Regions from separate parts of the Streptomyces sp. NPDC052016 genome, predicted to be linked through region 1. Evidence: riboswitches for the same ligand, from Rfam matches in the RefSeq annotation. Region 1 holds a riboswitch; each other region holds the start of a gene.
The links. A riboswitch is a leader RNA that binds a small molecule or an ion and turns the genes downstream of it on or off. The one in region 1 is predicted to bind cyclic di-AMP.

Region 2: it holds a riboswitch for cyclic di-AMP, as region 1 does, so the genes downstream of both, ACIHAR_RS30145 (C40 family peptidase) here and ACIHAR_RS16075 (NlpC/P60 family protein) in region 1, are expected to answer to the same signal.
Region 3: it holds a riboswitch for cyclic di-AMP, as region 1 does, so the genes downstream of both, ACIHAR_RS37150 (M23 family metallopeptidase) here and ACIHAR_RS16075 (NlpC/P60 family protein) in region 1, are expected to answer to the same signal.
Region 4: it holds a riboswitch for cyclic di-AMP, as region 1 does, so the genes downstream of both, ACIHAR_RS13455 (transglycosylase family protein) here and ACIHAR_RS16075 (NlpC/P60 family protein) in region 1, are expected to answer to the same signal.

Annotation. Positions count from the first base shown of each region.
Region 1 is NZ_JBIUBX010000011.1:160,312-167,548, reverse strand. It holds gene ACIHAR_RS16085 (M23 family metallopeptidase) at 1-1,047, shown strand, start outside; gene pcrA (DNA helicase PcrA) at 1,126-3,633, opposite strand; cyclic di-AMP (ydaO/yuaA leader) riboswitch at 4,245-4,420, shown strand; gene ACIHAR_RS16075 (NlpC/P60 family protein) at 4,428-5,597, shown strand; gene ACIHAR_RS16070 (tellurite resistance/C4-dicarboxylate transporter family protein) at 5,712-6,686, shown strand; gene ACIHAR_RS16065 (hypothetical protein) at 6,664-7,017, opposite strand.
Region 2 is NZ_JBIUBX010000027.1:90,482-97,718, forward strand. It holds gene ACIHAR_RS30135 (ATP-dependent Clp protease proteolytic subunit) at 1-472, shown strand, start outside; gene ACIHAR_RS30140 (hypothetical protein) at 480-788, shown strand; cyclic di-AMP (ydaO/yuaA leader) riboswitch at 1,169-1,347, shown strand; gene ACIHAR_RS30145 (C40 family peptidase) at 1,351-1,824, shown strand; gene ACIHAR_RS30150 (ATP-binding protein) at 2,833-3,291, opposite strand; gene ACIHAR_RS30155 (helix-turn-helix transcriptional regulator) at 3,506-4,366, shown strand; gene ACIHAR_RS30160 (DUF397 domain-containing protein) at 4,376-4,618, shown strand; gene ACIHAR_RS30165 (8-amino-7-oxononanoate synthase) at 4,667-5,794, opposite strand; gene bioB (biotin synthase BioB) at 5,943-7,139, shown strand; gene ACIHAR_RS30175 (adenosylmethionine--8-amino-7-oxononanoate transaminase) at 7,132-7,237, shown strand, end outside.
Region 3 is NZ_JBIUBX010000041.1:34,495-41,731, reverse strand. It holds gene ACIHAR_RS37160 (PrsW family intramembrane metalloprotease) at 1-678, shown strand, start outside; gene ACIHAR_RS37155 (aldo/keto reductase) at 746-1,690, opposite strand; gene ACIHAR_RS37150 (M23 family metallopeptidase) at 1,806-2,831, opposite strand; cyclic di-AMP (ydaO/yuaA leader) riboswitch at 2,839-2,999, opposite strand; tRNA gene ACIHAR_RS37145 (tRNA-Met) at 3,315-3,388, opposite strand; gene ACIHAR_RS37140 (dihydrofolate reductase family protein) at 3,599-4,726, opposite strand; gene ACIHAR_RS37135 (MarR family transcriptional regulator) at 4,798-5,319, shown strand; gene ribA (GTP cyclohydrolase II) at 5,447-6,082, shown strand; gene ACIHAR_RS37125 (ASCH domain-containing protein) at 6,246-6,650, opposite strand; gene ACIHAR_RS37120 (NUDIX domain-containing protein) at 6,669-7,237, opposite strand, start outside.
Region 4 is NZ_JBIUBX010000009.1:88,692-95,928, reverse strand. It holds gene ACIHAR_RS13480 (SurA N-terminal domain-containing protein) at 1-530, shown strand, start outside; gene ACIHAR_RS13475 (nucleoside triphosphate pyrophosphohydrolase) at 602-1,579, shown strand; gene ACIHAR_RS13470 (hypothetical protein) at 1,753-2,190, shown strand; gene ACIHAR_RS13465 (cytochrome P450) at 2,187-3,527, shown strand; gene ACIHAR_RS13460 (transglycosylase family protein) at 3,711-4,739, shown strand; cyclic di-AMP (ydaO/yuaA leader) riboswitch at 4,944-5,110, shown strand; gene ACIHAR_RS13455 (transglycosylase family protein) at 5,115-5,804, shown strand; gene eno (phosphopyruvate hydratase) at 6,178-7,237, shown strand, end outside.

The DNA of each region.
Region 1 (7,237 bases):
TGGGGCACGCAGGCCTTCGACACCGGCGCCTACGACGCCACGCAGTGGAACTCCGACGGAACCACCGCGGCCAACTGCGCGGCGGATTCAGGCGATTACGAGCAGTCGGCCGAGCAGCCCTTCGACCAGCAGGCCACCGCCACCTTCGAGCAGGCCGCCTACGACGAGGCCGGGTACGAGGAACACCCCACGGACGAAGGCGAGTCGGCCACCACGGGTGAGCTGCCCGCCGTCTCCGTGCTCCCCCTCCTCGACGACCAGGAGGAAGCCTCCCCGGCCCCGGTCTCCCGCGCGGCCGCCCGCAACGCCGGCCGCTCCCGCCGCCGTACGCCCCCGAAGCGCTCCGCGCTGCTGACGGTGGCCGTGCCCTCGGCCTGTGTGATGGGCGTCGCCGGCATCGCGGCGGCCTCGGTCGGCACGCTGAGCGGCGACGACAAGGACACGTCGACGACCGCCTCGGACGCGCAGGCGGTGAAACCGTCCGCCGCCAACAACAAGCTGGACGCGCAGCTCCAGACCCTCACCGCCGAGGCCGACGCCTTCGCCGACCGCGCCAGCCGGACGCAGGAACGTATCGACCTCAAGGCTCAGCAGGAGGCCGAGAAGAAGAAGGCGGCGGCGGAAGCGGCCCGTAAGGAACGGCTGCGCCCCAAGTACGCCCTCCCGGTCGCCCGGCACGGACTGAGCGCCTACTACGGCCAGTCCGGCGTCAACTGGATGTCCCAGCACACCGGTATCGACTTCCCGGTCTCCTACGGCACCTCGGTGCTCGCCGCGACCGACGGAACCGTCCGCACGCAGTGGAACAGCGCCTACGGCAACATGATGATCGTGACGGCGAAGGACGGCACGGAGACCTGGTACTGCCACCTCTCCAGCTACCGCGTCGCCTCCGGTACGACGGTGAAGGCGGGCGACCCGATCGCCTACTCCGGTAACTCCGGCAACTCGACCGGTCCGCACCTGCACTTCGAGGTCCGGCCGGGCGGGGGCTCGTCGATCGATCCGCTGTCGTGGCTGCGCAGCCACGGGCTCGACCCGACGTAGGTCCCGGCCCTCTCGCGAGCCCCCGCTGTTCGGCGGGGGCTCACTTCGTGGGCGCGGGGCATGCCCGCGCGTCGGCCGCTACAGCTTCTCCACCGGCGCGTACCGCAGCAGCAGCCGCTTCGGCTTGGTGTCGCCGAAGTCGATTTTCGCCTCCGCGTTGGCGCCCGTGCCCTTCACCGCGACGACCGTGCCGAGCCCGAACTGGTCGTGCGTGACACGGTCGCCGACGGACAGCGCGACCACCGGCTTCTCCGCGGTCCGCCGCGTGGCGAAACCGGACGCGCCGGCCGCCGAGGAACGCGAGCGGGACGACGACAGCGAGGCCGCGATCCCGGACGCCGGACCGGAGGACACCGGCGAGGTCGCCCCCGTCCGCTTCCAGTCGACATGCGTGGCCGGGATCTCCTCGAGGAACCGGGAGGGCGGGTTGTACGACGGCTGCCCCCACGCGCTGCGCATCGCGGACCGCGTCAGGTAGAGCCGCTCCCGCGCGCGCGTGATGCCGACGTAGGCCAGGCGGCGCTCCTCCTCCAGCTCCTTGGTCTGGCCGAGGGCGCGCATGTGCGGGAAGACGCCGTCCTCCATGCCGGTCAGGAACACGACGGGGAATTCGAGGCCCTTGGCGGTGTGCAGGGTCATCAGGGTGATGACGCCCGAGCCGTCCTCGTCCTCGTCGGGGATCTGGTCGGAGTCGGCGACCAGTGCCACCTGCTCCAGGAACTCGGCCAGCGTGCCCCCGGGGGCGGCAGCTCCTGGCGTCGCCGCGCCCTCGCCGCGCTCCTGCTCGAACTCCAGGGCCACGGCGGCGAGTTCCTGGAGGTTCTCGATGCGGGTCTCGTCCTGCGGGTCGGTGGAGGCCTGCAACTCGGCGAGGTACCCGGTGCGTTCGAGCACGGCCTCCAGGACCGTCGCCGGGCCGGCGCCCGACTCGACGATCGTGCGCAGCTCCTCCATCAGCGCGTTGAACCGCTTCACGGCGTTCGTGGAGCGCGCGGCCATGCCGTACGCCTCGTCTACGCGCTTCAGCGCCTGCGGGAAGCTGATCTTCTCCCGCTGGGACAGGGCGTCGATCATCGCCTCGGCGCGGTCGCCGATGCCGCGCTTGGGCACGTTGAGGATCCGGCGCAGCGGGACGGAGTCCTCCGGGTTGGCGAGGACGCGCAGGTAGGCCAGGACGTCCCGGACCTCCTTGCGCTCGTAGAAGCGGACGCCGCCGACGACCTTGTAGGGCAGACCGACGCGGATGAAGACCTCTTCGAAGACACGGGACTGGGCGTTGGTGCGGTAGAAGACGGCGACGTCGCCGGCCTTCGCCTCGCCCGCGTCCGTGAGACGGTCTATCTCGTCGGCGACGAACTGTGCCTCGTCGTGCTCGGTGTCCGCGACGTAGCCGGTGATGCGCGCGCCCGTGCCCGCGTTGGTCCACAGGTTCTTGGGGCGGCGGGACTCGTTGCGCTCGATGACCGCGTTGGCGGCGGAGAGGATCGTCTGGGTGGAGCGGTAGTTCTGCTCCAGCAGGATCGTCGTCGCGTCCGGGTAGTCCTCCTCGAACTGGAGGATGTTGCGGATGGTCGCGCCGCGGAAGGCGTAGATCGACTGGTCGGCGTCGCCCACCACGCACAGCTCTGCGGGCGGGACGTCGTCCTCGGCGGGCGGTACGTCGACGGGGTGCTCGGAGGTCCCGACGAGCTCGCGGACGAGGGCGTACTGGGCGTGGTTGGTGTCCTGGTACTCGTCGACCAGGACGTGCCGGAAGCGGCGGCGGTAGTGCTCGGCGACGTCGGGGAAGGCGCGGAGCAGGTTGACCGTCGTCATGATCAGGTCGTCGAAGTCGAGGGCGTTCGCCTCGCGCAGTCGCGACTGGTAGAGGGCGTAGGCCTGGGCGAGGGTCTTCTCGAAGCCGTCGGTGGCCTGGGCGGCGAAGTCCTCCTCGTCGATCAGCTCGTTCTTCAGGTTGCTGATCTTGGCGCTGAAGGACTTCGGCGGGAAGCGCTTGGGGTCGAGGTCCAGGTCGCGGCAGACCAGGGCCATCAGGCGCTTGGAGTCGGCGGCGTCGTAGATCGAGAACGACGACGTGAAGCCGAGCTTCTTGCTCTCGCGGCGCAGGATGCGCACGCACGCGCTGTGAAAGGTCATCACCCACATCGCGTTCGCGCGCGGGCCGACGAGCTGCTCGACGCGCTCCTTCATCTCGCCCGCGGCCTTGTTGGTGAAGGTGATCGCGAGGATCTGGCCCGGGTGGACATGGCGCTCGGCGAGCAGGTGGGCGATGCGGTGGGTGAGCACGCGCGTCTTGCCGGAGCCGGCACCGGCGACGATGAGCAGAGGGGTGCCGGAGTGGACGACGGCGGCGCGCTGGTTGTCGTTGAGCCCCTCCAGGAGCGCGGCCGCGTCGATCGCCGGGCGCGGGGCACCGTCGCGGTAGTAGCCGTCCCGGTCCGGGGGCACGTCGAACTTCCCGCCGAACAGATCGTCCGGGATCGACTCCGGAGCGTGATCGTCCTCGGGCGGAGGCGGGGGTTCCTCCTCGTGGCCGCGCGGGGCCTGGAGGTCCGCCAGGAAGCTGTCGTCAAAGAGGCTGCTCATCGCTCTCCGAGTCTAGGGTGCCCCACCGACAACCCGCCGCCGTCCCGGAAACATCGCGGAGGCGCGACCGCACAGCGCATCGGCCCCCAGCCCGGAGGCGGGTCGGACGCCTTGCCCGGGAGGTGGTGAAGGACACAGACGCCGACGTGCGGGAGGCGCCACTTTGTCCGGACAACAGAACATGACCGACCGCCGAGAGTCGATCGGCCGCCGACGCGGCCAGCGACCGAACACCGGTGATCTCTTGCCGAGTGCGGCACCTTCATGGGGGCGCATCCCACCCACAGGAAGACGGCACCCGGGCTTCCGTCGACATGTCCGCGACGCTCCCGCGCCCCTCACACCGCACCCCTGCCGCCCCCGGCGTCACCACCGCTCGCGCCCGTGAAGCACGGGAAGCCGGCGCCGGAAGCGGGCGGACGTCTCCACAGTGGAGGAAATGCGGATCAGTCGCCCCATATCCCCCCGGGGTGATCACCAGGAGCCAAGCCTTGACCGAAGGTCACGAAAATGTATCGGGCATATCACCCATCAACCTTCACAGGGACCACACGAGTTGGCTACCGTGCCGGACAGGCCGTACGACCCCCACCGGCGAACCTCGCCGGGCCGCGCGGCCTCCGCCGAGTCCGGCGCGCCCCCTCGCGGCAGCCGGAGCCGGGGACCCACCGAGACCTTGGGGTGAATCGGCCCGACATCCCTTCGGGGAAGCGGCCGTAGGGCAACCCTTCCGAAGCACCCGCCCGAACCCGACAGCTAACCCGGTAGGCGGACGATGGAAGGAGTCGCCTCCCTTGGCGTCGCAGCACCGCAAGCCGCGCCCCGCGGGTACGCGCGTAGCAGGCATACGCACACCCGCACTCGCCACCGCCGCTCTCACCTCGGTGGCCCTGCTCTCCCAGACGGCCGAAGCCGCCCCGTCCGCCGACGGCAAGCCGAGCCTGGAGGAGGTGGAGAAGAAGGTCGACGACCTCTACCGCCAGGCGGAGTCGGCCACCGAGAAGTACAACGCCGCCAAGGAGAAGACGACCAAGCAGCGCAAGCGCGTCGACACCCTCCTCGACGACGTCGCCCAGCGCACCCAGAAGCTCAACGAAGCACGGGAGCAGCTGGGTTCCTTCGCCGCCGCCCAGTACCGCACCGGCACCTCCGCGCCCGACACGGCGACCTTCCTGCTCGCGGACTCCCCGCAGGACTACTTCGACCGGACGCAGCTGATGGGCCGGCTGACCGAGCGGCAGAAGGGGGCGGTCGACGACTACTTCACCGAGCAGTCGGAGACCATGAAGAAGCGTCAGGAGGCCTCGCAGAGCCTCGCGACGCTCACCGACTCGCAGAACGACCTCAAGACCGCCAAGGCCACCGTCCAGAAGAAGCTCAGCACCGCGCGTGCGCTGCTGTCGCAGCTGACGGCGGAGGAGAAGGCGCGGCTCGCCGCGATCGAGCGGCAGAAGCAGCAGGAGGCCGCCCGCAAGGCCGCGGAACTCGCGGAGCAGCAGGCGGCCGAGGCCGCGGCCGCGCGGCAGGAGAGCGACAGCTCCTCGAACACGAGCGGCTCGACGTCGTCCTCGTCGTCGTCCTCCTCGTCCTCGGACGCCTCGTACGCCACCAAGGCCGAGAAGGCGCTCGCCTTCGCCCGCGCCCAGATCGGCAAGCCGTACGTCTGGGGCGCCACGGGCCCTGAGTCCTACGACTGCTCCGGCCTCACCCAGGCCGCCTGGAAGGCCGCCGGCGTCACCCTCCCGCGCACCACCTACGACCAGGTCGACGCGGGCACCACCGTCTCCCTCGCCAACGCCCTGCCGGGCGACCTGATCTTCTTCTACGACGACGTCACCCACGTCGGCATCTACATCGGCAACGGCATGATGATCCACGCGCCGAAGCCGGGGGCGTACGTGCGGGAGGAGTCGGTGTACTACGACGGCGAGTCGTCGATCCACAGCGTGGTCCGGCCGGCCTGACGGACCGGGCCCGCCCCCACCGGGAGCCTGACCCTTCCTGCGCCCGCGCGTAATTTCCCCGCCCCGCGCGCGTGCCCCCGCGCAAGCCGCCCCGTGCTCCATAGCATCAGCGGCATGCCCTGGTCCTCCCTTCTGCGCACCTGGTGGGTGCGGCATCCGTCGGCGGCCGGGGCCGCTGTGATGGCGACCGGCATCCTGTCGATCGCTCTGCACCTGGCGGGGTACGAGGAACTGTCCCGGATCGCGCTCGCGGCGACGGTCGCCGCGTGGGTGGCACTGGCGGCGGACTTCGTCGTACGGCTGCTGTGGATGCGTGAACGGTGGCGGGCCGAGGCCGGTACGCCGGCGGCGCTCACGGCCGTCGCGGCGACCGCCGTGCTCGGCGTGCGGATCTCCGTGCTCGGCCCGCAGCCGCTCGCCGCGGCGCTGCTGGCGCTGGCGGCGGTGCTGTGGCCCCTGCTGCTGACGGACGTCGTACGGCATTGGACGCGGCGTATGTCCGGGACGGTGTTCCTGTGTTGTGTGGCCACACAGGCACTCGCTGTGCTGGGCGCGACGCTCGCGCGGGCCGAGGGGGAGGCCTGGCTCGCGCGCGCCGCGCTCGTGCTCTTCTGGTTCGGCCTGGTGCTCTACTGCCTCGCACTGGTCCGTTTCGATGTGCGGCAGGTGGCCGAGGGCGCCGGTGACCACTGGGTGGCGGGCGGCGCGCTCGCCATCTCGGCGCTGGCGGCCGCGAGGCTCCTCGCGGCGGAGGGCGGCGGCCTCTACCTGTGGAACCAGGACAACTACGGCGTTCTGCACACGATGACCGTCGCGCTGCTGGCCCTCACCCTCGGCTGCTACGCCGTCCTGCTCTTCGCCGAGGTGCTGTGGCCGCGCCCGCGCTACGACGTGCGCCGCTGGGCGACGGTGTTCCCGATGGGCATGGCGGCGGCGGCCACCCTGTCCGTCGGGGCCGCCGTCGACGTCCCGTGGCTGGACGGCCCCGGGGAGGTGCTGCTGTGGATGGCGGTGGCGGCATGGCTGGCCGTCGCCGCGGGGGCGGTCCTGGCCGCCCGCGCGTCCGTCAGGTCCAGAGCACCGCGATGAAGATGTTGGCCACGGTCAACAGGCCGACCAGGCCGAACAGGGGCTTCTCCACCCTTTCGTCGTCCCGCTTCACGTAGACGAGGCCGAGGATCACGATCAGCAGGGCCAGCTTCACGCCGATCTTGATGTTGTCGACCGGCTGGTCGTCCGCCTGGTTGAGGCCGACCAGGATCACACCGGTGACCAGCATCGTCGCCGCGCCGTGCAGCATCGCGGGAACGAAGCGGGCCGTGCCCTGGCCCATCGCCTTCATCTGCGTGAAGAAGCCACCCAGGAGCGCGCCGATGCCGATGATGTGCAGGCCGACGAAGAAATGGATGAGTACGTCCATGGAGCCGGATGCTAATCAGCCGCTCCGCCGCCGCCCGACACCGCCCCTCCCCCGGCGGCGCCCCCTGCATATATGCGCGCCATAGCACCCCGCCGCCCGGATGTGACCCGAAGACGCCGTATCGGTCAACGCTCCGCACGAAGTCGACGCCTCCGGACCGGATCGTCGACCACGTCCGGTCAGAGGGCAGTCCGCACGCATCACTTCCGCACATCCCGTT
Region 2 (7,237 bases), on a different contig from region 1:
GTACCTGGAGCACAAGGACCCGGACCGGGACGTCTCGCTGTACATCAACTCCCCCGGCGGCTCGTTCAGCGCCATGACGGCCGTCTACGACACGCTCCGTTACGTCACCTGCGACGTGGAGACCGTCTGCCTGGGCCAGGCCGGCGCCTCCGCCGCCGTACTGCTGGCCGCGGGCACACCGGGCAAGCGGTACGTGCTGCCGGGCGCGCGCGTGGTGCTCCGCCAGCCGGCCCTGCCCGAGCCGATCGAGGGCCAGACCAGTGACCTCGCCGTCCGGGCCGCGGAGTTGACGCGCGTCCGCGCCCGCCTGGAGGAGATGCTCGTCCGGCACACCGGGCGCGGTGCGGAGCAGGTCTCCGCGGACCTCGAGCGGGACCGCGTCCTGGACGCACGGGAGGCCGTGGAGTACGGGCTGGCGGACGGGATCGTGCCGACCCGGCGCGTCCCGCACGGCGCGCCGGACGCGAGGTAGGCCGCCCGTGCTGCCTCCCGAGCTGCCCCCGCTGCCGGCGCTGACCCGGGCCGAGGCCGAGCTGATCGACCGTTACCTGGAGGTGGTCGACCTGCTGGGCCGCATCAACCCCGCCCACCACGGCGACACCTACCGCGGACTGCGCGCCGCCCAGGCGCTGGTCGGCCGCGCGGCCGCGCTGCGCGACGCGCTGACGCTGATGCACCAGCGCGGCGAGAACGAGCTGCACGCGCCGACGTTGGCGCGGGCGCTGCGCGTCCTGGACGGGGAGCGCCGCACGGCGCGCGTCACGGTGCCCCCGCTCCCCGACAGTTGACGCAGGCGCGTCCGGTCCGGGCGGTGTTCGCGGAGAGCGTGACGTCCGGACCGGAGCCGAAACGCACCAAACGACGTACCCCTGTTCGGCGTATCCCTGGCCGCTTTTTCCAGCCCACACGGGTTGCGCGATTGCCGGGGCCCGACACCGGAACGAAAGGTTCCTGCGCAGGTCCGGGGGCATTTCGTCTCCTTGACATCTGACCGGTCATCAGGGTGTCCACCCGAACGGGTGAGTGGTGAGTAACCCCACAAATCCCCGGTTGCGTTGGGATTTTCGGACATCGGTGCGCCAAGATCCCTGTCTGACGACAAGCCCCCGCCACAAGCGGCGGGGCGGTCCGGGCGGACGCCGAGTCCTGCCGCCGCCCGGATGACCGGTCGACAGAAGTGCATCGGCAGGAGTGGAGGACCCAAGCAAGCCGGGTCGCCGGGACGGTCGACTCCCCAGGGAGGCGCCGGGCCGAGCAGCCCTTGGGGTGAAGCCGCAGCAGCGGCCGGGCAACTTCGCCAGCCCGAATCCGACAGGTCATCCTTCACAGGCGGCTGACGAAGGGTTGCGCATGACTGCGCTCAATCGTGTCCCGTCGCTCATGGCCCGGGCCGGTACGGCCTCGGCCTTCGCCATCGCCGCCGTGGGCGGCTCGATCGTGGTCCCGGGTGTCGCCTCCGACGCCTCGGCCGCCACCGCTGCGACGAAGGCGCTCCAGGTCGCGGCCTCCAAGAAGGGTTCGCCCTACAAGTACGGGGCCACGGGGCCGAACAGGTTCGACTGCTCCGGGCTCACGCTGTACTCGTACAAGAAGGCGGGCAAGAAGCTGCCCCGTACGGCGGCCCAGCAGTACAACAAGACCCGCCACATCTCGGCGAGCAAGCGCAAGGCCGGAGACCTCGTGTTCTTCCACTCGGGGTCGTACGTCTACCACGTCGGGATCTACGCCGGTAAGGGCAAGATCTGGCACTCGCCGAAGACCGGGGACGTGGTCCGGCTGCAGAAGATCTGGACCAAGAGCGTGTGGTACGGCCGGGTCAAGTGATCTTCCGGGGCGGTGGCGGTGACCTGACGCGCCGCCGCCGCCCCGGAACGCACGCTGGTGCATGGACGGCGGTGCGGGGCGAGAGGGGTGCTCGGAGCGGGCTGTGCGGCCGGGAGCGGCGGCTTCTCGGCCACCGGCCAGCTCACGTCCGCCGTCCGCCGTCCGTCATCGGCCGGCGGGCGCCCGCGTCGCCCGACCCGCCGTGGGCGGACCGGCGGGACCGCCGCAGGACTCCGGCGACATCCGGGGTTTTCTCGCCCCCGCCGCCCCTGCCCTTTCCCGACCTCGGGGGCTGCCGCCCCCGACCCCCCGCATCGGCCCTGAACGGGCCTCGTCCTCAAACGCCGGACAGGCTGAAGTCGCCGTACCCGGCACCACAGCCGAGCCGCATGCTGGGGCAGCCGCACCCGCCCGACCGCGGGCAGTCGTGCCGCTGGGGCGGCACGAGTGGGCGCGGACGACACCCGCAACACCAGGCAGCGCGACACCCCCCAGCGCGACGCCCCACCAGCCAGGGCAGCCACACCCGCCCAACTGCGGGCAGTCGTGCCGCTGGGGCGGCACGGGTGGGCGCGGACGACACCCCGCAACGCCGGGCTGCGCGACACCCCCAGTGCGACCCCACCAGCCAGGGCAGCCGCACCCGCCCGACCGCGGGTAGTCGTGCCGCTGGGGCGGCACGGGTGGGCGCGGGCGGTACCCCGCAACGCCGGGCTGCGCGACACTCCCCCCGGGACCGAGCGCGGCGCCTTGTCAGTGCGGGGCTGTGACACGGGCGGGGAACGACTGCCGGGGCACCGATGTCAGAGGCCTCGTCGGCGCCGCCCCGTGCGTGGCAGCCGTCCGCCGGCGCCTCTGTGGGCGGTAGCCGCTCCGTGGGCGTCCCCCGCGCGGCAAGCCGCTCCGCGGGCGCCCGTGGGCTCGTCCAGAGGTCGCCGGCGACTTCCGCCGGCGCTTCGGCGGTCAGGTGTGTCCCTGCGCGGACGTCGGGACCGTCACCCGTGTGGGTCAAGGGTCTTGTTGGCCGGCGGTCGGCACCGGTTCCGCGGTGACCGACCACGGGAGGTGGATGGAGACGGTCTTGCCTCCCTCGCGGGTGGGGCGGACGCGCAGTTTGCCGCCGCACTCGGCGGTCAGCCAGCGGATGATCACCATGCCGCGGCCGTTGTCCTGCTGGACGGCGGCCGGCAGGCGCTTCGGGAAGCGCGGGTGGCTGTCGGTGACGCCGATGCGCAGCTGCTCGTCCCGGTCGAGCACGAGGTCCACCGTGAAGGTGGGTGACTGCCCGAAGGTGTGCTGTACGGCGTTGGTGGCGAGTTCGGAGACGATGAGGCGGATCGTGTCCGCCGCCTCCGTCTCGGCGGGGAGGCCCCACTCCCCGAGGGTGGTCAGCACGAACGCGCGGGCCGTGGACACCGAGGCGGGATCGCTCGGCAGAGTGACGGATGCTTCCAGATGGTCTGCCATGGCGACGTCGTCCCTTTCCCACGGGACCGGAGTCCGACACGGTGCGGATGGTTCGAGTACGGTCCCGGACTGGTGCTTCGTCGTCAGACTGCCACTGCCGCGTCCGTCACGGGTGGCGATCCACCAAGTTATGCATATATCTGTCGCCCGATGCGGTGAACTCTGCTACGGCAGAGCGTATTTGGACGGCCCGGAAGCTGTAAGGAGAACGCCCATGCAGCACGGTCCCGCGGTGCGCCGCCGGAAACTGGGCGCCGAACTGCGGGCCTTGCGCGCCCGCGTGGGTCTCACCAGTGGTCAGGCGGCCCGGCTCGTGGGCTGGCACCAGTCGAAGGTGAGCCGGATCGAGACCGGCACCAGCGGTACGAAACCGGCCGATGTGCGGTTACTCCTCGACGCCTACGGTGTGACCGATCCCCAACTGCGTGAACTGATGCTCGCGTTGGCGGGATCGGTCGAGAGTGGCGGACGGGACCACTGGGTGCATGCCTACCGCGGGGTGCTGCCGCCCGCCTACCGGGACTTCATCAGCCTGGAGTCGCAGGCCACCGCGATGCGCACGCTGGAGACGACCGTGGTGCCGGGGCTGCTCCAGACGCCCGAGTACGCGCGAGCGGTGACCCGGGCCGCCGTCGAGGGCGTCGACGAGGAGCAGGTGGACACGCTGGTGGAGGTGCGGCTGGCCCGGCAGGACGTGCTGCGCGTCCGGCCGCCGCTGGAACTGAACGCGGTGCTGGACGAGGCGGTGCTGCGGCGGGAGGTGGGCGGTCCCGAGGTCATGGCGCGGCAGCTGGAGCGGCTCATGGAGGCGGCCCGGCTGCCGCAAGTGACGCTTCGGGTACTGCCGTTCACCGCCGGAGCGCACATCGGGGTCACCGGCTCTTTCGTTATCTTCTCATTTTCGAGCACTTCTGATCTGGATGTGGTTGTTCTCGACCACTTGACGAGTAGCCTCTACCTCGAACGGAAAGAAGACCTCCAGGCCTACACGGAGGCCTTCAATGCCCTCCGGGCGCACGCTCTTTCGCCCGCAGACACACTGGAATACATCGCCGCGACAGCTGACGGCGCGTAAGGAGGCACCATGACCGCACTGCCTCGGAACGTACCTTCCAGCACCGACCTGCACGATCGCCATCATCCGCAGGGCCTGCCGTGGCTGCGCAGCAGCTACAGCACGGGAGCCAACAACTGCGTCGAGACGGCCCGCCCAGCCTCCGGACCGTGGGCCGGTCTGCTCGCCGTACGCGACTCCAAGGACCCGGCCGGTCCCGCCCTGCTCTTCTCCCCCGAGAGCTGGACAGGTTTCACGGCCGCGTTCCGCTGACCCGTCACCCCCCACCCGTCAGCCGGTGCACGGCCGTGTCACGCCGACTCATGGTCGTGCCCCGTCGATCACTCGTACAGCGCGTTCGATCTGAGCCTCGGTGAGGTCCGCGCGGGCGGTCAGCCTCAGGCGCGAGATGCCATCGGGTACGGAAGGAGGGCGGAAGCAGCCCACGGCGAGGCCTGCCGCCCGGCAGTCCGCCGCCCAGCGCACGGCCTGCTCCGGGGACGGCGCCCGCACGGAGACGACCGCGGCGTCCGGACGTACCGCCTCCAGACCCGCGGCCGTCAGCCGTGCGTGCAGGTCGCCCGCCACCGCACGCGCGCGTGCCGCGCGGTGCGGCTCGCGGCGCAGCAGTCTCAGGGCCGCCAGGGCGGCGCCCGCCGCCGCCGGGGCGAGGCCGGTGTCGAAGATGAACGTCCGCGCCGCGTTGACCAGATGGTCGATCACGCGTGCCGGGCCGAGCACGGCTCCGCCCTGGCTGCCGAGCGACTTGGACAGCGTGACCGTGACGACGACGTCCGCGGCGCCCGCCAGCCCCGCGGCGAACGGGGCGCCACGGCCGCCGTCCCCCAGAACCCCCAGCCCGTGGGCGTCGTCGACGACCAGCCCGGCGCCGTGCTCCCGGCACACCCCGGCGAGGGCGGCCAGCGGCGCCGCGTCGCCGTCGACCGAGAAGACCGTGTCGGAGACCGCCACCGCCGGGCCCGCGTGCGTGCCGAGCGCCTTGCGCACGGCGTCCGGGTCGGCGTGGGCGACCACCTGGGTGGTGCCGCGCGCCAGCCGGCAGCCGTCGATGAGCGAGGCGTGGTTGCCCGCGTCGGAGACGATCAGGCTTCCGTGCGGGGCCAGCGCGGTGACCGCGGCGAGGTTGGCCGCGTAGCCGGAGGAGAAGACCAGGGCCGCCTCGAAGCCGCAGAAGTCCGCCAGTTCCCGCTCCAGCTCGCCGTGCAGCTCGGTGGTGCCGGTGACCAGCCGGGAGCCCGTCGAGCCGCCGCCCCAGGTCCGCGCGGCCCGGGCCGCGCCCTCGGTGACCTCGGGGTGGCGGGCCAGGCCCAGGTAGTCGTTGCTCGCCAGGTCGAGGAGCGGCGAGTCGGCCGGCCGGGGCCGCAGGGTCCGTACCAGTCCGGCGCGGTGGCGCAGCTCCGCCTGCTCGTCGATCCAGCCGAACGCCATGGGTCCTCCGGGGCTTTTGTAGGTAGCGGACAGACACTAGCGGGACGGGCGGCCACCCATGGTGTGGCAATACCCACACGTCGAGGAGGGTGTGTTGTGCGATCCCTACCTTGGCCCGGAGCGGGTCGGTAGGACAGGATCGGCTCTCATGGACCTGCTGAACACGCTGGTGGACAAGGGGCTTCGGCGCGAGCTGCCGACCCGCGAGGAAGCACTGGCCGTCCTCGCGACGGCCGACGACGACCTGCTCGACGTGGTGGCCGCGGCCGGGAAGGTGCGCCGGCACTGGTTCGGGCGCCGGGTGAAACTCAACTACCTCGTCAACCTCAAGTCGGGGCTGTGCCCCGAGGACTGCTCCTACTGCTCCCAGCGGCTCGGCTCCACGGCCGGCATCCTCAAGTACACGTGGCTCAAGCCCGACGAGGCCTCCCAGGCGGCGGCCGCGGGGCTGGCCGGCGGCGCCAAGCGGGTGTGTCTGGTGGCCAGCGGGCGCGGTCCGACCGACCGGGACGTGGACCGGGTCTCCGAGACCATCAAGGCCATCAAGGAGCAGAACGAGGAGGTCGAGGTGTGCGCCTGCCTCGGTCTGCTCTCCGACGGCCAGGCGGAGCGGCTGCGCGAGGCGGGCGCCGACGCCTACAACCACAACCTGAACACGTCCGAGGGGACGTACGCGGACATCACGACCACGCACACGTACGCCGACCGGGTGGACACGGTCCAGAAGGCGCACGCGGCGGGACTGTCCGCCTGCTCCGGTCTGATCGCGGGCATGGGCGAGAGCGACGAGGACCTGGTGGACGTGGTCTTCTCGCTGCGCGAGCTGGACCCGGACTCGGTGCCGGTCAACTTCCTGATCCCGTTCGAGGGCACCCCTCTGGCCAAGGAGTGGAACCTGACCCCGCAGCGGTGCCTGCGGATCCTGGCGATGGTGCGGTTCGTGTGCCCGGACGTCGAGGTGCGCATCGCGGGCGGCCGTGAGGTGCATCTGCGCACGATGCAGCCGCTCGCGCTGCACCTGGCCAACTCGATCTTCCTCGGGGACTACCTCACCAGCGAGGGGCAGGCGGGCAAGGCCGACCTGGAGATGATCGCGGACGCCGGTTTCGAGGTGGAGGGCGCCGACCAGGTGACGCTGCCGGAGCACCGGGCCGCCGCCGCCGGCGGTGGGTGCGGGTCCCACGAGAGCGCGGGCTGCGGGTCCCACGAGAGCGCGGGCTGCGGATCGCACGAAGGCGGCGGTGTCTGCGGTTCCGCTCCGGCCGCGCCGGCCGGCGAACCCCGTACGGACCTGGTCGCCGTCCGCCGCCGCGGCGCCGGGACGGATCTCGCGCCCAATGCCTGAGCCGACCGTGTCCGAACTGCTGGAACTGGACCGGCGGCATGTGTGGCATCCGTACGGGCCGATGCCCGGCCGGGTCGAACCGCTCGTCGTGGAGTCGG
Region 3 (7,237 bases), on a different contig from region 1:
CTGTCCGGACTGCTGCTCGCCATGGCGATGCACGCCCTCTGGAACGCCTCGGCGACCTTCGGCGAGTGGGGGTTCTTCGCGGTGTACGGGGCGTTCATGGTGCCGGCGTTCGCGGTGCTGACCTGGCTGGTGGTGTGGACGCGCCAACGTGAACTGGGCACCGTACGCGAGGAGCTCCCCGCCTACGCGGCGGCGGGCTGGCTCACCCCGGGGGAACCGTACGCCCTGGGCTCGATGCGGGCCCGGCGGCTGGCCCGCGACCACGCCCGTCGGTACCTGGGCAAGCCGGCCGCGCGCGAGGTGGCCCGGTACGAGGCGTACGCGACGTCCCTGGCGTTCCTGCGGCACCGGGGACGCCTCGGCCGGGCCGGCGCCGACTTCGTCGTACGGGAACGGGAGCTGCTGAACGAGCTGTGGCGCCGCAAGGACATCGCGCGCCCCGCGCTGGACCACGCGGCCCGTATGACGGCGCCCCCGGTGCCCCTGGCCATGCCGCCCTGGCCGATGTACGGGGTCCACGGGCACGGGCATCCGCCGGGGACGGCGCCCGGCCCGTACCCGCAGGCCCGGTACCCGCAACCCCCACCCCAGCTCCCGCACCCTCACCCGCACTTCCACCCCGGGTACTCCGGGTACGGCCCCTACCCCCCACCCCACGGGGCTCAGCGGAACCAGTGACGAGGGCCGCCCCCGCCGGACATCGGTCCGCCATCGGGAGACCCTCGGCGCGCCTCTCGGCGGTCCGTTACGCGGACGCCTCCGTCAGACGCCCGATCTCGCCCTCCGTCAGTTCCAGCCCGGCCACGCCCAGCAGCGCCGGCAGCTGCTCCACGGTCCGTGCGGAGGCGATCGGCGCGACCACCGTCGGCTGAGCGGCGAGCCACGCCAGTGCCACGGTGGCGATCTCGCTGTCGTGGGCCCGGGCGATCTCGTCGAGGGCGGCGAGGACCTTCCGCCCCCGCTCGGTCTGCAGGTGCTTTCCGGCCCCCTGGGCCCGCGCGCTGTCCACCGTCGCACCGGGCCGGTACTTGCCGGTGAGGAAGCCGGCGGCCAGCGCGAAGTAGGGCACGGCGGCGAGGCCGGTGGCGGCGACCAGGTCCCGCAGCTCGCCCTCGTACGTGTCGCGTGAGACGAGGTTGTAGTGCGGCTGGAGGGCGACGTACCGGGCGAGGCCCTCGCGGTCGGAGAACTCCAGGGAGGCCCGCAGGCGTTCGGCGGAGATGTTGGAGGCGGCGATGTGCCGCACCTTGCCCGCCTTCACCAACGCGTCGAGCGCGCCGACGATCTCCTCGACGGGCACCTCGGGCTTGTCGAAGTGGGTGTAGTAGAGGTCGATGCGGTCGGTGCCCAGGCGGCGCAGCGAGGCGTCGGCGGCGGCCTTGATGTTGGCGGCGGTCAGGCCCTGGAAGTCGGGGTGCTGGCTCACCTTCGTCGCGATCACGACGTCGTCGCGGTTGCCGCGGGCCCTGAGCCAGTTGCCGATGAGGGTCTCGGACTCACCGCCGCTGTTGCCGTCGACCCACGCCGAGTAGGAGTCGGCGGTGTCGACGAAGTTGCCGCCGGCGGCCGTGTAGGCGTCGAGCACGGCGAAGGTGGCCGCCTCGTCGGCGGTCCAGCCGAAGACGTTGCCGCCGAGGGCGAGCGGGAAGACCTCGAGGTCCGAGGAGCCGAGCTTGCGCAGAGAAGTCATGCTCCGATTCAACGCCGTGGCCGGAGGCACGCATTCCGCGCCTCCGGCCAAGGGTTCCGCAAACATCCGGGAAACCACCTCACCGGCCCCCGGAATACTCAGGAGGTACGGGACCTCAGAGGCTCAGCCCCTTGTCCCGCAGCCAGGCGGCCGGGTCGATGCCCGAGCTGCTGCCGCCGGGGTGGACCTCGAGGTGGAGGTGGGCGCCGGTGACGTTGCCGGTGGCGCCGACGCGGCCGATGACGTCACCGGTGGCGACCTTCTGGCCGACGCTGACGCTGATGGAGGACTGGTGGGCGTACCAGATCTCGGTGCCGTCGTCGAGGGTGAGCACGGTCTTGTACCCGTACGACCCGTCCCAGCCGGCCGAGGTGATGGTGCCGCTGTGCACGGCCTTGAGCAGGGTGCCGGTGGGGGCGGCGAAGTCGAGGCCGGTGTGGTACCCGGAGGACCAGTAGGCGCCGGCCTGACCGAACGTCGAGGTGATGGTGTACGAGGAGGTCGGCAGCGTGTACTGCTTGGCGAGCTCGGCCAGCCGCTCGGCCTCGGCCTTCTTCGCGGCCTCCTCGGCGGCCTTCTTCTTCGCGGCGGCGGCCTTGGCCTCCGCCTCCTTCTGGGCCTTGGCGGCCGCTTCCGCCTCCGCCTTGGCCGCGGCGGCCTCGGCGGCGGCCTGGGCCTTGGTCTCGAGCTGCGTCTGCTGCGACTCGGCCTGCGCCATGATCCGGCTGCGCAGCGCCTCGCCGGCGTCGGCCGCGCTCTCGGCGCTGTCGTCGGCGGCGAGGGTGCTGCCGAAGGCGCTGAGGGCGGGCGCGGGCTCCTCGGCGGGGGTGTCGTCGTCCGAGATCAGGGAACCCACGTTGGGGAGGTCCGGCATGGAGATGGAGACAGGCGGCTTGCCGGTGTTGGCGCTGGCCATGCCGCCCGCGCCGACGGCGGCTATGACGCCGACGCCCAGGACGGTGGAGCTGCGGGCGAGTCCGCCGCGCTGCTTGGCGACGCGGTGCCGGCCGCGTACCGGGCGAATGGACTCCGCGGTGGGGTTCCACTCCTCCCAGGGGCCCTCGTCGGTGCGGTAGCCGCCATAACCGAAGGTCTGGCTGGGCGCGCTGGGGGCTTCTGGGGCAGGCCGGTTGGACGCCACGCGGGCGTACTCCTTTCCTTCCGTCGCCTACCGGGTTAGCTGACGGGTTCGGAGCGGGAAGGTCTCCTACGCGCGTAAATCCGGCCGTGTTTCCACGGCGGCTTCCGCGTGATTCACCCCAAGGTGGTGGTTCCCCGGTTCCCTTACGGGATTCGGCGCGTGCGCACGGAGCCGCCTCTTGTGACGGCTGGGACGACCGCGCTGCGTTATCGAACGTTAATAGACCCGGGGGTTGGATTCCAAGCTGTTCCACTTGATCAACAACATTTCTGGCCTGGACTTTCGCCCCAGGAGCGGTGAAAACCGGGCGAGTTGACCACGCCTCGCGGTCGCTACAGGAGTCGCAGCGTTTTTGATGGTGACTCAGTTGTTATGCACAGGGCGCTCAGCCGATCACGGTGCGCGAGAAAGCCGTCAGGGACGTCACGGAGAAACCACCGAGGGCCGGAACCCTGTGATCGGGTTCCGGCCCTCGGCCTTGAGTAGCGGGGACAGGATTTGAACCTGCGACCTCTGGGTTATGAGCCCAGCGAGCTACCGAGCTGCTCCACCCCGCGTCGGTATGACACCAGTGTACGCCATCCGCCGGACACGAAGCGCACACCTTTGTTCAGCGGCGCCCGGGAGCCGGGGCGGGGTGGTTCACGGCGGCCGATCGCGCGGTTCCCCCGCGCCCCCCGGCGGGGAAACCCTGAGCCCGCTCAAGGGCCCCCCGCGGGAAAGCCCTGACCCCACTCACAGGGCCCGCGGGAAAGCCCAGACCCCGCTCACAGGAGATGCCGGTTCGGGGCCGCCGCCCGCTCCTCGTACTCCGGGAGGACGAGGACGTCCACGCCCGCGGCCGTCAGCAGACCGGTTCCGTCGGCGTCGGTCACGAAGGTGTTCGGCTCGCGCCAGGCGGTCACCACCCTGCGGACCCCGGCGTCGAGGACGAGCCGGGCGCAGGGGGTCGGGCGGGAGGAACGGCGGGTGCAGGGTTCGAGGCTGGTGTAGACGGTGGCCATGGGCAGCCGGGGGTCGGCGGGGTCGATCTTCGCGAGGGCCGCCTCCTCGGCGTGGACGACGGGGTCGCCGGCCTCCCGCGAGTGGCCGCGCGCCAGTTCCGTCCCGTCCGCGGCCACCACCACCGCGCCCACGCTGAACGCGGTCCGCGACGGCGGGCAGTCGGCCGCCAGCTCGCACGCGAGGGCCAGCCAGCGCCGGTCGGCGGCGGCCAGGAGCGGGCCGGCGCCGGGCGCGGTGGGCTCGTAGCGCATCAGGACGACGTCCTCGATGGGCCGCGTCTCGACGAGCCGCAGCCGGCCGCCCTGGTAGCCGCCGGGCCCGAAGAGCCGGGGCGCGTCCGGGTCGCCCACGAACAAAGGGGCCAGGGCGAGCTGGAGTTCGTCGGCGAGGCCTTCCTGGAGGAGCTGGGTGTGGACGGTTCCGCCACCCTCGACCATGAGCCGCCGCACGCCCCGGACGTCGTGGAGGTGCTCCAGGAGCCGCCGCCAGTCGAGGCCGGGGCCGAGCGGGACGACATCGGCGGCGAGGCCGAGCGACCGGGCGCGCTCGGCGCCCTGGTCGGTCGTGTACACGACCTTCTCGCCGCCCGTGTGCCAGAAGTTCGCCGCCGGGTCCAGCTCGCCGGACCCGCTGACCGTGACCTTGAGGGGATACTCCGGCTTCCCCGCCGCCCGGCGCGCGGCCCGGCGCTCGGGCGAGTTGACCAGGAGGCGGGGGTTGTCGGCGCGGATGGTGCGGGCGCCGACGAGGATCGCGTCGACGGAGGCCCGCACCTCGTCGACCCGGTCGAAGTCGGCGGGGCCGGAGAGCAGCAGGCGGTCGGGTCCGGTGTCGTCGAGGTAGCCGTCGAGGGAGACGGCGGCGGACAGCAGGACGTACGGGTACGGCATCGGCGCGGTCTCTCCGGGCTCGGTCCGACAGGGGACTTGGTTCAAGTTTGAAACAAACCTACACTGGACGCATGACGACCCGCTGGCTCACCCCCGAGGAGCAGCGCGCCTGGCGCGCGTACGTCGCCGGATACCTCCTCCTGGAGGACGCGATCGACCGACAGCTCCAGCAGGAGGCCGGCATGCCTCACCTGTACTACTCCATCCTGGCCAACCTCTCCGAGACACCGGAGCGGCGGCTGCGCATGACCGACCTGGCCGAGCGGCTGAAGATCACCCGCAGCAGGCTGACCTACGCCGTGACCCGGCTGGAGAAGGACGGGCTGGTGCGGCGGGAGGACTGCCGCTGGGACAAGCGCGGGAGCGTCGCGGTGCTGACCGACGCGGGCCTGACGGTCCTGGAGAACACGGCACCCGGACATGTCGAGACGGTACGCGCCTTCCTCTTCGACCGGCTCACACCCGAACAGGTGGGTCAGCTCGAGGAGATCTTCACGCAGGTCGCGCGGGGACTCCAGGGAGACGGCGACGACGCCCCGCCGGGGGACCCCCCGTGGCGCAGGCGGTCGTCGCCCTGCTCCGGGACCGCATGAGCCGCACCGCACAGCATTGCTTCAAAGTTCAAGCATAGGGTAGGGTCTCGATCGTGGTCTGCTTCAAATCTGAAGCAGAACGCAGAAGGCGCCCCGCGCGCGGCCCCACCGGACCCGGAGAACCCGCATGCTCGACACCCCCGCCGCCACCCCGCGTGCCCGCGTCCGGGTACCGCTGCGCTTCCACGACGGCTACGCGACCGACGCCGAACTGGTCACCTTCCACGGCCTGGCCGACGGCCAGGAGCACGTGGCCGTCGTCCTCGGCGACCCCGGCCCCCGCCCCCTCGTCCGGCTCCACTCGGAGTGCCTGACCGGCGACGTCTTCGGCTCCGCCCGCTGCGACTGCGGCCCTCAGCTGCGCGAGGCGGTCGAGCGCATAGCCGACCGCGGCGGCGTCCTGCTCTACCTCCGCCAGGAGGGCCGTGGCATCGGCCTCTACAACAAGCTCGACGCCTACGCCCTCCAGGACCAGGGCCTGGACACCTACGAGGCGAACGCCGCCCTCGGCCTGCCGGAGGACGGCCGCGACTACACGGCCGCCGCGCAGATGCTGCGGGCCCTCGACATCACCACCGTGGACCTGCTGTCCAACAACCCCGACAAGGCCGGCCAGCTCCGCGCGCTGGGCATCGACGTCCACGACCGCGTGCCGACCGGCGTCTTCACCACCCCGCACAACGTGCGCTACCTGCGCGCGAAGGTCCTGCAGACGCAGCACACGCTGCCGCTGGGGGACCTCACGGGGCTCGGCGTGGGCTGAGAAGGCACACCGGGCCATCTGCACCACGCTCCGCCGACGGAACGTCTCCGCCCCTCACCGCCCCGGCGGGACGGGTCCGCCCCTCATCGCCCCGGCGGAACAGGTCCGCCCCTCACCAGACCGGCGGGACCTGTCCGCCCCGCCGGCGGAACGTGTCCGCCCCTCACCGAGGGGCCTGTTCCACCACCCGGAACGCCAGGCACACCACGGGCGTGTCGTCCTCGACGGGCGTGCCCTCGGCGCTCCAGAACCGGCGATGGCCCGCCCGCCACTCCTCGAGGTCGGCGTCGCCCTCCCCCTCGGCCGCCGCGTGCTCCCAGGACACCCCGGCGAAGGTGGTCCGTTCGACGCCGGTGATCTCCACGGTCGCGACGCGCAGACCGTCGACGTCGAGCAGGGCGAGGCGCTCACCGACGTACTCCAGCCCCTCCGTCTCCTCCACGTACTCCGCGAGCAGGCCCGTCGTGGCCGTCTTCCGCCCCTCCAGGACGAGGGAGTTGAGCCGGACGCGCATCTCGTCGGGGCTGCCGAGCTCCAGTGCGCGCATGCCGTCGACCCGTGGCCACATGGTCGTCCTCTCCTGGTTTCACCGTTGTCCGAAGGGGCCGTCGAGCGCGGCCCACTGGAGCAGCATGATGGTCTTCGCGTCGGCGATCGCGCCGCTGCGGACCAGGGCGAGCGCCTCCGTGAAGGGCAGTTCGACGACGGTGATGTCCTCGCCCTCGTCGGCCACCCCGGCCGTGGCCGCGCCGGGCGCCAATCCGTCGTAGGGCGCGGCGAAGAAACTCAGGCGTTCGGTGACCGAGCCGGGGCTCATGTAGGCGTCGAGGACGTGCTCGACCTCGTGGACGGTCCGCCCGGTCTCCTCCTCCGCCTCACGGCGGATCGCCTCCTGCGGGTCGTCGCCGTCCAGCAGCCCGGCCGCGGTCTCCAGCAGCATGCCGTCCGGGTGCCCGTTCACGTAGGCGGGCAGCCGGAACTGACGGGTCAGCAGGACCGTACGCCGCTCCGGGTCGTAGAGCAGGATCGTCGCACCGTCGCCACGGTCGTACGTCTCGCGCCGCTCGCGGCTCCAGTGGCCGTCGTTGTGGCGGTAGTCGAAGGTGGTGCGGCGCAGGACCGCCCAGTCGCAGGCGAGGACCTCGACGTCGACGA
Region 4 (7,237 bases), on a different contig from region 1:
AGCGGATCACCGTGTCCGAGCTGGAGAACCGGGTCGACGAGGTCCGCGCTGCCCAGCGGGCGGCGGTCACCGACGACACCCAGTACGCGCAGGCCATCGCCCAGACCGGCAGCCTCACCCGCGACACCCTCCACGGCATGGTCCTCGACCGGGTGCTGCATCGCGCCGCCGAGGACGCGGGCGTGACGGTCAGCCGCAAGGAGGTCCAGCAGATGCGGGTCGGCCTGGAACAGCAGGCGGGCGGCGCGAAGGGCCTGGAGATGACGTGGCTGCAGCAGTACGGCATCCCGCCGCAGCGCCTCGACGAGAACCTCCGCCTCCAGCTCGAGGCCCAGAAGCTCGCCGCGAAACTCGGCACGGACACCAGCCAGCCGGTCTTCTGGGACGCCCTCTCGAAGGCGTCCGATGCCCTCGGCGTCGACCTCAACCCCCGCTACGGCAGCTGGAACGCGGAGAAGGTCACCCGCGTCGACGCGGAGACGCCGTGGGTACGGCAGATCAGCCCGGTGGGGAACCAGCAGACGACCTGACCATATGACCGGCCGCCCGGTCCTGTGGACAACTCCCGGGGCGGTCGGCGGGCGTGGGTTACGTTCGAGGTGTGAACGATGTGACCGCACCCACCGGCTCCGCGACGGGCCGAGTCGTCCTGCTCACCACCAGCCACCGTGTCGCTCCCGGCCTGCTGTCCTGGCCCGCCTGGCAGGCCCTGCGCTCCGCCGACCGTGTCCTGTGCGCGGACGGCGCGCACCCGCAGCTGCCGTACCTGCGCGAGGCCGGCATACGGGTCGACGAGGCCGCCCCGACCGCCGAGGACCTGGTCACCGCCTGCGCCGGCGGACGCACGGTCGTGGTCGTCGCGACCGGCGAGGGTGAGCCGGCCCTCACCGACGGCCTCGCCCGCCTGGCCGGCTCCGGCCGCGTCGCCCTGCCCGAGCTGGAGCTGCTCCCCGCCTCCTACGACCTGCCGGGCGCCCGTCTCCTCGACCTGATCCAGGTCATGGACCGCATCCGCGCCGAGTGCCCCTGGTCGTCGCAGCAGACCCACAAGGGCCTCGCCAAGTACGGCATCGAGGAGGCCTACGAACTCGTCGAGGCCATCGAGGACGGCGACCGGGACGAGCTCCGCGAGGAACTCGGCGACGTCCTCCTCCAGGTCGTCTTCCACGCCCGTATCGCCGAGGAGGACGAGGACGCCCCCTTCTCCATCGACGACGTGGCGGCCACGATCGTCACCAAGCTCGTCCACCGCCACCCCCACGTCTTCGGCGACGCGACGGCCACGACCCCGGAGGAGGTCAAGGAGCACTGGCTCCGCACGAAGGCGGTCGAGAAGCGCCGGGAGTCCGTGACCGACGGCATCCCGCTCCACCAGCCGGGCCTCGCCCTGGCCGCCAAGCTGGCGTCGAGGGTCCGGTCGGCGGGCCTGGAGGTCCCCCTGCCGTCCTCCGAGGGCATCGGCTACGAACTGCTCGCCCTGGCGGCCCGGGCCGAGGCGGAGGGCGTGGACCCGGAGGCGGCCCTGCGGGCGGCGGCGCGGGCCTACCGGGACGCGATCCGGGCGACCGAAGGGACCTAGGGGTCCGCAAAGCCGTCCCAGGCCCGCGACGCCCGGCCCGCACTCTCGCCGCACCGGGCGGCCCCGGCGAGGCGCCCGACACCTGGCGGGCGAGCGGGCCCCTGGTCGCGGACGCCCTGCGATCGCCGGACCTGCCCCCCGTGGGGCCGAGGGGCCGGCTCAGCGCGGCCGAGATGGCGCGGGCCCACGGCTTGGGCGACTACGGCACCGTGGTGCGGTCGGGCCGCACGGCTCTGCGCGCGAGGGGTGACGAGGGCGACTTGGACGCCATGTTCACCCTCGCCCGCTTCGCTGGCCTCGCCGGCTTCGCCGAGGACGCCGGCGAGGCCCGGTTCTGGTTACGGAGGCCGGCGGAGGAGGACCCGGGATCGGCCCTGCGTTTCGGCAGGTACCTCGCCCAGCGGGGCGACCACGCCGAAGCCGTCCGCCAGTTGGAGGTGGCGGCGGAGGCCGGCCGCCTCGCCGTGGTGCGCGACCTCGGCCCCCTCCTGCTCGACCGCGCCGAACACCGGCCGGCCAGAGCGGCCGCATCCGGTTCGCGTGCCGCGGCCACCGAGCCGACCGCCCTCCGCGAAGCCCGCGCCGCGAACCGGGCTACCGTCGAGGAGTGACCAACCAGCCCCACCCCCCGACCGACCCCCCACCGGCTCCCGACCTCTTCACCTGGGAGTTCGCCACCGACCCCTACCCCGCCTACGCCTGGCTGCGCGAGCACGCCCCCGTGCACCGCACCCGGCTCCCCAGCGGTGTGGAGGCCTGGCTGGTCACCCGGTACGCCGACGCCAAGCAGGCCCTCGCCGACCAGCGGCTGTCCAAGAACCCGGCGCATCACGACGAGCCCGCCCACGCCAAGGGCAAGACCGGCATCCCCGGCGAGCGCAAGGCCGAGTTGATGACGCATCTGCTGAACATCGACCCGCCGGACCACACCCGCCTACGCCGCCTGGTCAGCAAGGCCTTCACGCCCCGCCGTGTCGCGGAGTTCGGGCCCCGTGTCCAGGAGCTCACCGACCACCTCATCGACCGCTTCGCCCGGCAGGGGTCCGCCGACCTCATCCACGACTTCGCCTTCCCCCTCCCCATCTACGCCATCTGCGACCTGCTCGGCGTCCCCCGGGAGGACCAGGACGACTTCCGCGACTGGGCCGGGATGATGATCCGGCACGGCGGCGGCCCGCGCGGCGGCGTCGCGCGGTCGGTGAAGAAGATGCGCGGCTACCTGTCCGAGCTCATCCACCGCAAGCGTGAGGCCCTGCCCCCCGAGCCCGCCCCCGGCGAGGACCTCATCTCGGGCCTCATCCGCGCCTCCGACCACGGCGAGCACCTCACCGAGAACGAGGCCGCCGCCATGGCGTTCATCCTCCTGTTCGCCGGTTTCGAGACGACCGTCAACCTCATCGGCAACGGCACCTACGCCCTCCTCACCCACCCCGGGCAGCGACAGCGGCTCCAGACCTCCCTCGCCGCGGGCGACCGCGGCCTCCTGGAGACGGGGGTCGAGGAACTCCTGCGCTACGACGGCCCGGTGGAGCTCGCCACCTGGCGCTTCGCCACCCGGCCCCTGACCATCGGAGGCCAGGACATCGCCCCCGGCGACCCCGTCCTCGTCGTCCTGGCGGCCGCCGACCGCGATCCGGATCGCTTCACCGACCCGGACACCCTCGACCTCTCCCGCCGTGACAACCAGCACCTCGGCTACGGCCACGGCATCCACTACTGCCTGGGCGCCCCGCTCGCCCGCCTGGAGGGCCAGACCGCGCTCGCCACCCTCCTCACCCGCCTGCCCGACCTCCGGCTCGCGGTGGACCCGGCCGAGTTGAGGTGGCGCGGCGGCCTCATCATGCGCGGACTGCGCACCCTCCCCGTCGAGTTCACGCCGGTCGCGCCCACCGGCTCCGGACCCGGAACGCCCTCCGATCCTTCCGCACCGGCCGCACCCGTCCGCTGACCGACCGTTATGTGCCCGTAGAGCGAAGCAAAGGTGACCGTTTCTCAACTCTGTGATCTTCACGTGATCTGCGCGGCATTAACTTGTGACAAGTGATCGTCTGCCGATACGTTCACTCGTCAGCGCGACGCCCCGGCACCACCCCGTCGCGCGGTCACTGCTGTCTCGAGAAAGGCGCCCCGCATGCTCTCCGGGAACGGTCGTCACCGTCGCCCCCGTCAGGCCCCGGCCCTCCTCGTCGCGGCCGGCGTGACCGGCTCCGCCATCGCCATCCCGCTGCTCGGTGCGAGCGCGGCGAGCGCCGCCGACGGCTCGGTGTGGGACAAGGTGGCCGAGTGTGAGACCGGCGGCTCCTGGAGCGCCAACGAGGGCGGCGGCGAGTACGGCGGACTGTCGCTGACCCAGGAGGACTGGGAGGCGTACGGCGGCCTCGACTTCGCCACGCGTCCCGACCTGGCCAGCCGCAACCAGCAGATCTCCGTGGCCCAGAAGGTCCTCGCCGACCAGGGTGTGGGCGCGTGGGGCACCTGTGGGCTGACGTCCGGACTGACCGAGAAGTCCGGTTCGGTGGACCTGGACACGGGCGTGGCGGACGACTCGTCCGACTCCTCCATAACGTCCGGCTTGTCCGACCTGTCCAGAGGGTCGTCCGACTCCTCGAAGTCCTCCGGTTCCACGGAGGATTCCGGCGACGCCTCCGCCGACCCGTCCGCCGAGTCCTCCGCCGATTCCACGGATACGCCCTCCTCGTCCCCTTCGTCCCCTTCCTCCTCCGCGTCGGACAACTCCTCGGCGCCCGGCGCCTCCTCCGGCTCGGACGCGAGCGATGCGGAGACGGGCGACAGCTCACCCACCGCGACGCCCGAGACGGGCGACTCGGACAAGTCCGGACAGAGCGCGGGTTCTTGGAGCCTCGTCGACACCGGAGCCGTCGACGCGGCTTCCGGCTCCGGCCGTCATCGCGGCGGCACCGCCGACGAGAGTGCGACCGGCGGCGCGTCCACCGCCTCCTCCGGCCGGCATGCGGCGAGCACCCTCGGCGGGGCGGGCGGCACCTACACCGTCCGGTCGGGCGACTCCCTCGAGTCCATCGCCGACTCCCTTGGCCTGGACGGCGGATGGCGTGCGCTCTACGCCGAGAACGAGGACCTCATCGGGTCCGACCCGAGCGACATCGTTCCCGGTCAGACTCTTGCGACAGGTGTCGAATAGGGCCGAAAAGCCGAGAAAACGACGGGAGTTCACGTCACGCTTCGCGCTGAATGTCCGGTTTGGCGAAAGTGTGGGATGAGTCTCAGAAGCCCTGATCGTCTTTGAAATTCCGTCGATCGCGTGTCTACGGTCATGACCGCTCGGCAACCCGAGCCCCGGCTGTCGCAACGCCGAATCCTGCCAGCGGCCGCCCGGGAACAGTCGTCGCGTCAAGCGCCGTAGGCAGGAGCGGGGGACCCAAGGTAGGTGCCGCACCGGGCAGTTGACCGGAGCGGCTCGGGGTGAAGCCACGCCTCCCACGGAGGAGTGGCCGGGCAACTCAACCGGCCCGAACCCGACAGCTCACCTCGCAGGCGTCGGTGAGGGGATCGATCCATGCTGTTTTCCGGCAAGGGCAAGCACCGTCGTCCGTCCAAGGCCACCCGCGCCATCGCCGTCGCCGGTGTCGCCACCGCCGCCGTCGCCGCCCCGCTGATGACGGCCGGCAGCGCCTCCGCCGCCACCGCCGCCGAGTGGGACACCGTCGCCCAGTGCGAGTCCGGCGGCAACTGGTCCATCAACACCGGCAACGGCTACTACGGCGGTCTGCAGTTCTCCGCCTCCACCTGGGCCGCGTACGGCGGCACGCAGTACGCCTCCACCGCCGACAAGGCCACCAAGTCGCAGCAGATCGAGATCGCCGAGAAGGTCCTCGCGGGCCAGGGCAAGGGCGCCTGGCCGGTCTGCGGCAAGGGCCTGTCCAACGCCGCCTACACGGGCGGCTCCTCCGGCGACTCCGGTTCCTCCTCGAACTCCGGGGCCGCGACCCGTTCGACCGAGCAGCAGAGCGCCTCCCGCTCCGCCGAGCGCCCGGCCGCCACGTCGCAGAAGACGGTCACCACCCCGACCGGCAAGAAGGTCAAGAAGGGCGACGGCGAGTACAAGGTCGTCGCCGGCGACACCCTCAGCACCATCGCCCAGGAGCAGGGCGTCAAGGGCGGCTGGGAGAAGCTCTTCGAGCTGAACAAGGACATCGTCGAGGACGCCGACCTGATCTACCCGGGCCAGCAGCTGCACCTCAAGTGACAGCCGGCCCACAGCGCGGCCAAGGCTCCCCCACAGCCGAGGCCCGCACACTGAGGACCTCGTGAGGGTCCCCCCCGTCCCCCACGGGCTCCCCGCCCCGGTGCGTGTTCCCCCGTACGCACCGGGGCGGGGCTTTTCTCTGCCCGCCCGCGTCGGCCCGATGCTGTTCCGGCGGTCGCCTTCTTCTCCGGTGATTCCTCCACCCTCTTTGTTCCGACCGGGAACAATGTGTACGGTCAGTCTGTCCACGGGACGGTCGGTCGGCTGCCGACGGCCCCGGGGCGGTTAGGCTCTAGTCGCAAGGCTCACCCAGGGCCCGTCACGGCCCATGTGCCCCGCACAACCAGCGTCACATCCCAAGAAGGAGATGCTCGTGCCGTCCATCGACGTCGTCGTAGCCCGGGAAATCCTGGACTCCCGAGGCAACCCCACGGTCGAGGTCGAGGTCGGCCTCGACGACGGCAGCACGGGTCGTGCCGCCGTCCCGTCCGGCGCCTCCACCGGCGCCTTCGAGGCCATCGAGCTCCGCGACGGTGACCCCAACCGCTACCAGGGCAAGGGCGTCGAGAAGGCCGTCCTCGCCGTCATCGAGCAGATCGGCCCGGAGCTGGTCGGCTACGACGCCACCGAGCAGCGCCTGATCGACCAGGCCATGTTCGACCTGGACGCCACCGACAACAAGGGCTCCCTCGGCGCCAACGCCATCCTCGGCGTCTCCCTCGCCGTCGCCCACGCCGCCTCCGAGGCCAGCGACCTGCCCCTCTTCCGCTACCTGGGCGGCCCGAACGCGCACCTGCTGCCGGTGCCGATGATGAACATCCTGAACGGCGGCTCGCACGCCGACTCCAACGTGGACATCCAGGAGTTCATGATCGCCCCGATCGGCGCGGAGTCCTTCTCCGAGGCCCTGCGCTGGGGCACCGAGGTCTACCACACCCTCAAGAAGGTCCTGAAGAACAAGGGCCTGTCCACCGGCCTCGGCGACGAGGGCGGCTTCGCCCCGAACCTCGGCTCCAACCGCGAGGCCCTCGACCTCATCCTCGAGGCCATCAAGGAGGCCGGCTACACCCCGGGCGAGCAGATCGCCCTCGCGCTCGACGTCGCCGCCTCCGAGTTCTACAAGGACGGCTCCTACACCTTCGAGGGCAAGGAGCGCTCCGCCGCCGAGATGACCGAGTACTACGCCGAGCTCGTCGAGGCGTACCCGCTCGTCTCCATCGAGGACCCGCTGTTCGAGGACGACTGGGAGGGCTGGAAGACCATCACCGCCAAGCTCGGTGACAAGGTCCAGCTCGTCGGTGACGACCTGTTCGTCACCAACCCCGAGCGCCTCGCCCGCGGCATCGAGGAGGGCGCCGCCAACGCGCTCCTCGTGAAGGTGAACCAGATCGGTTCGCTGACCGAGACGCTGGACGCCGTCGAGCTCGCCCAGC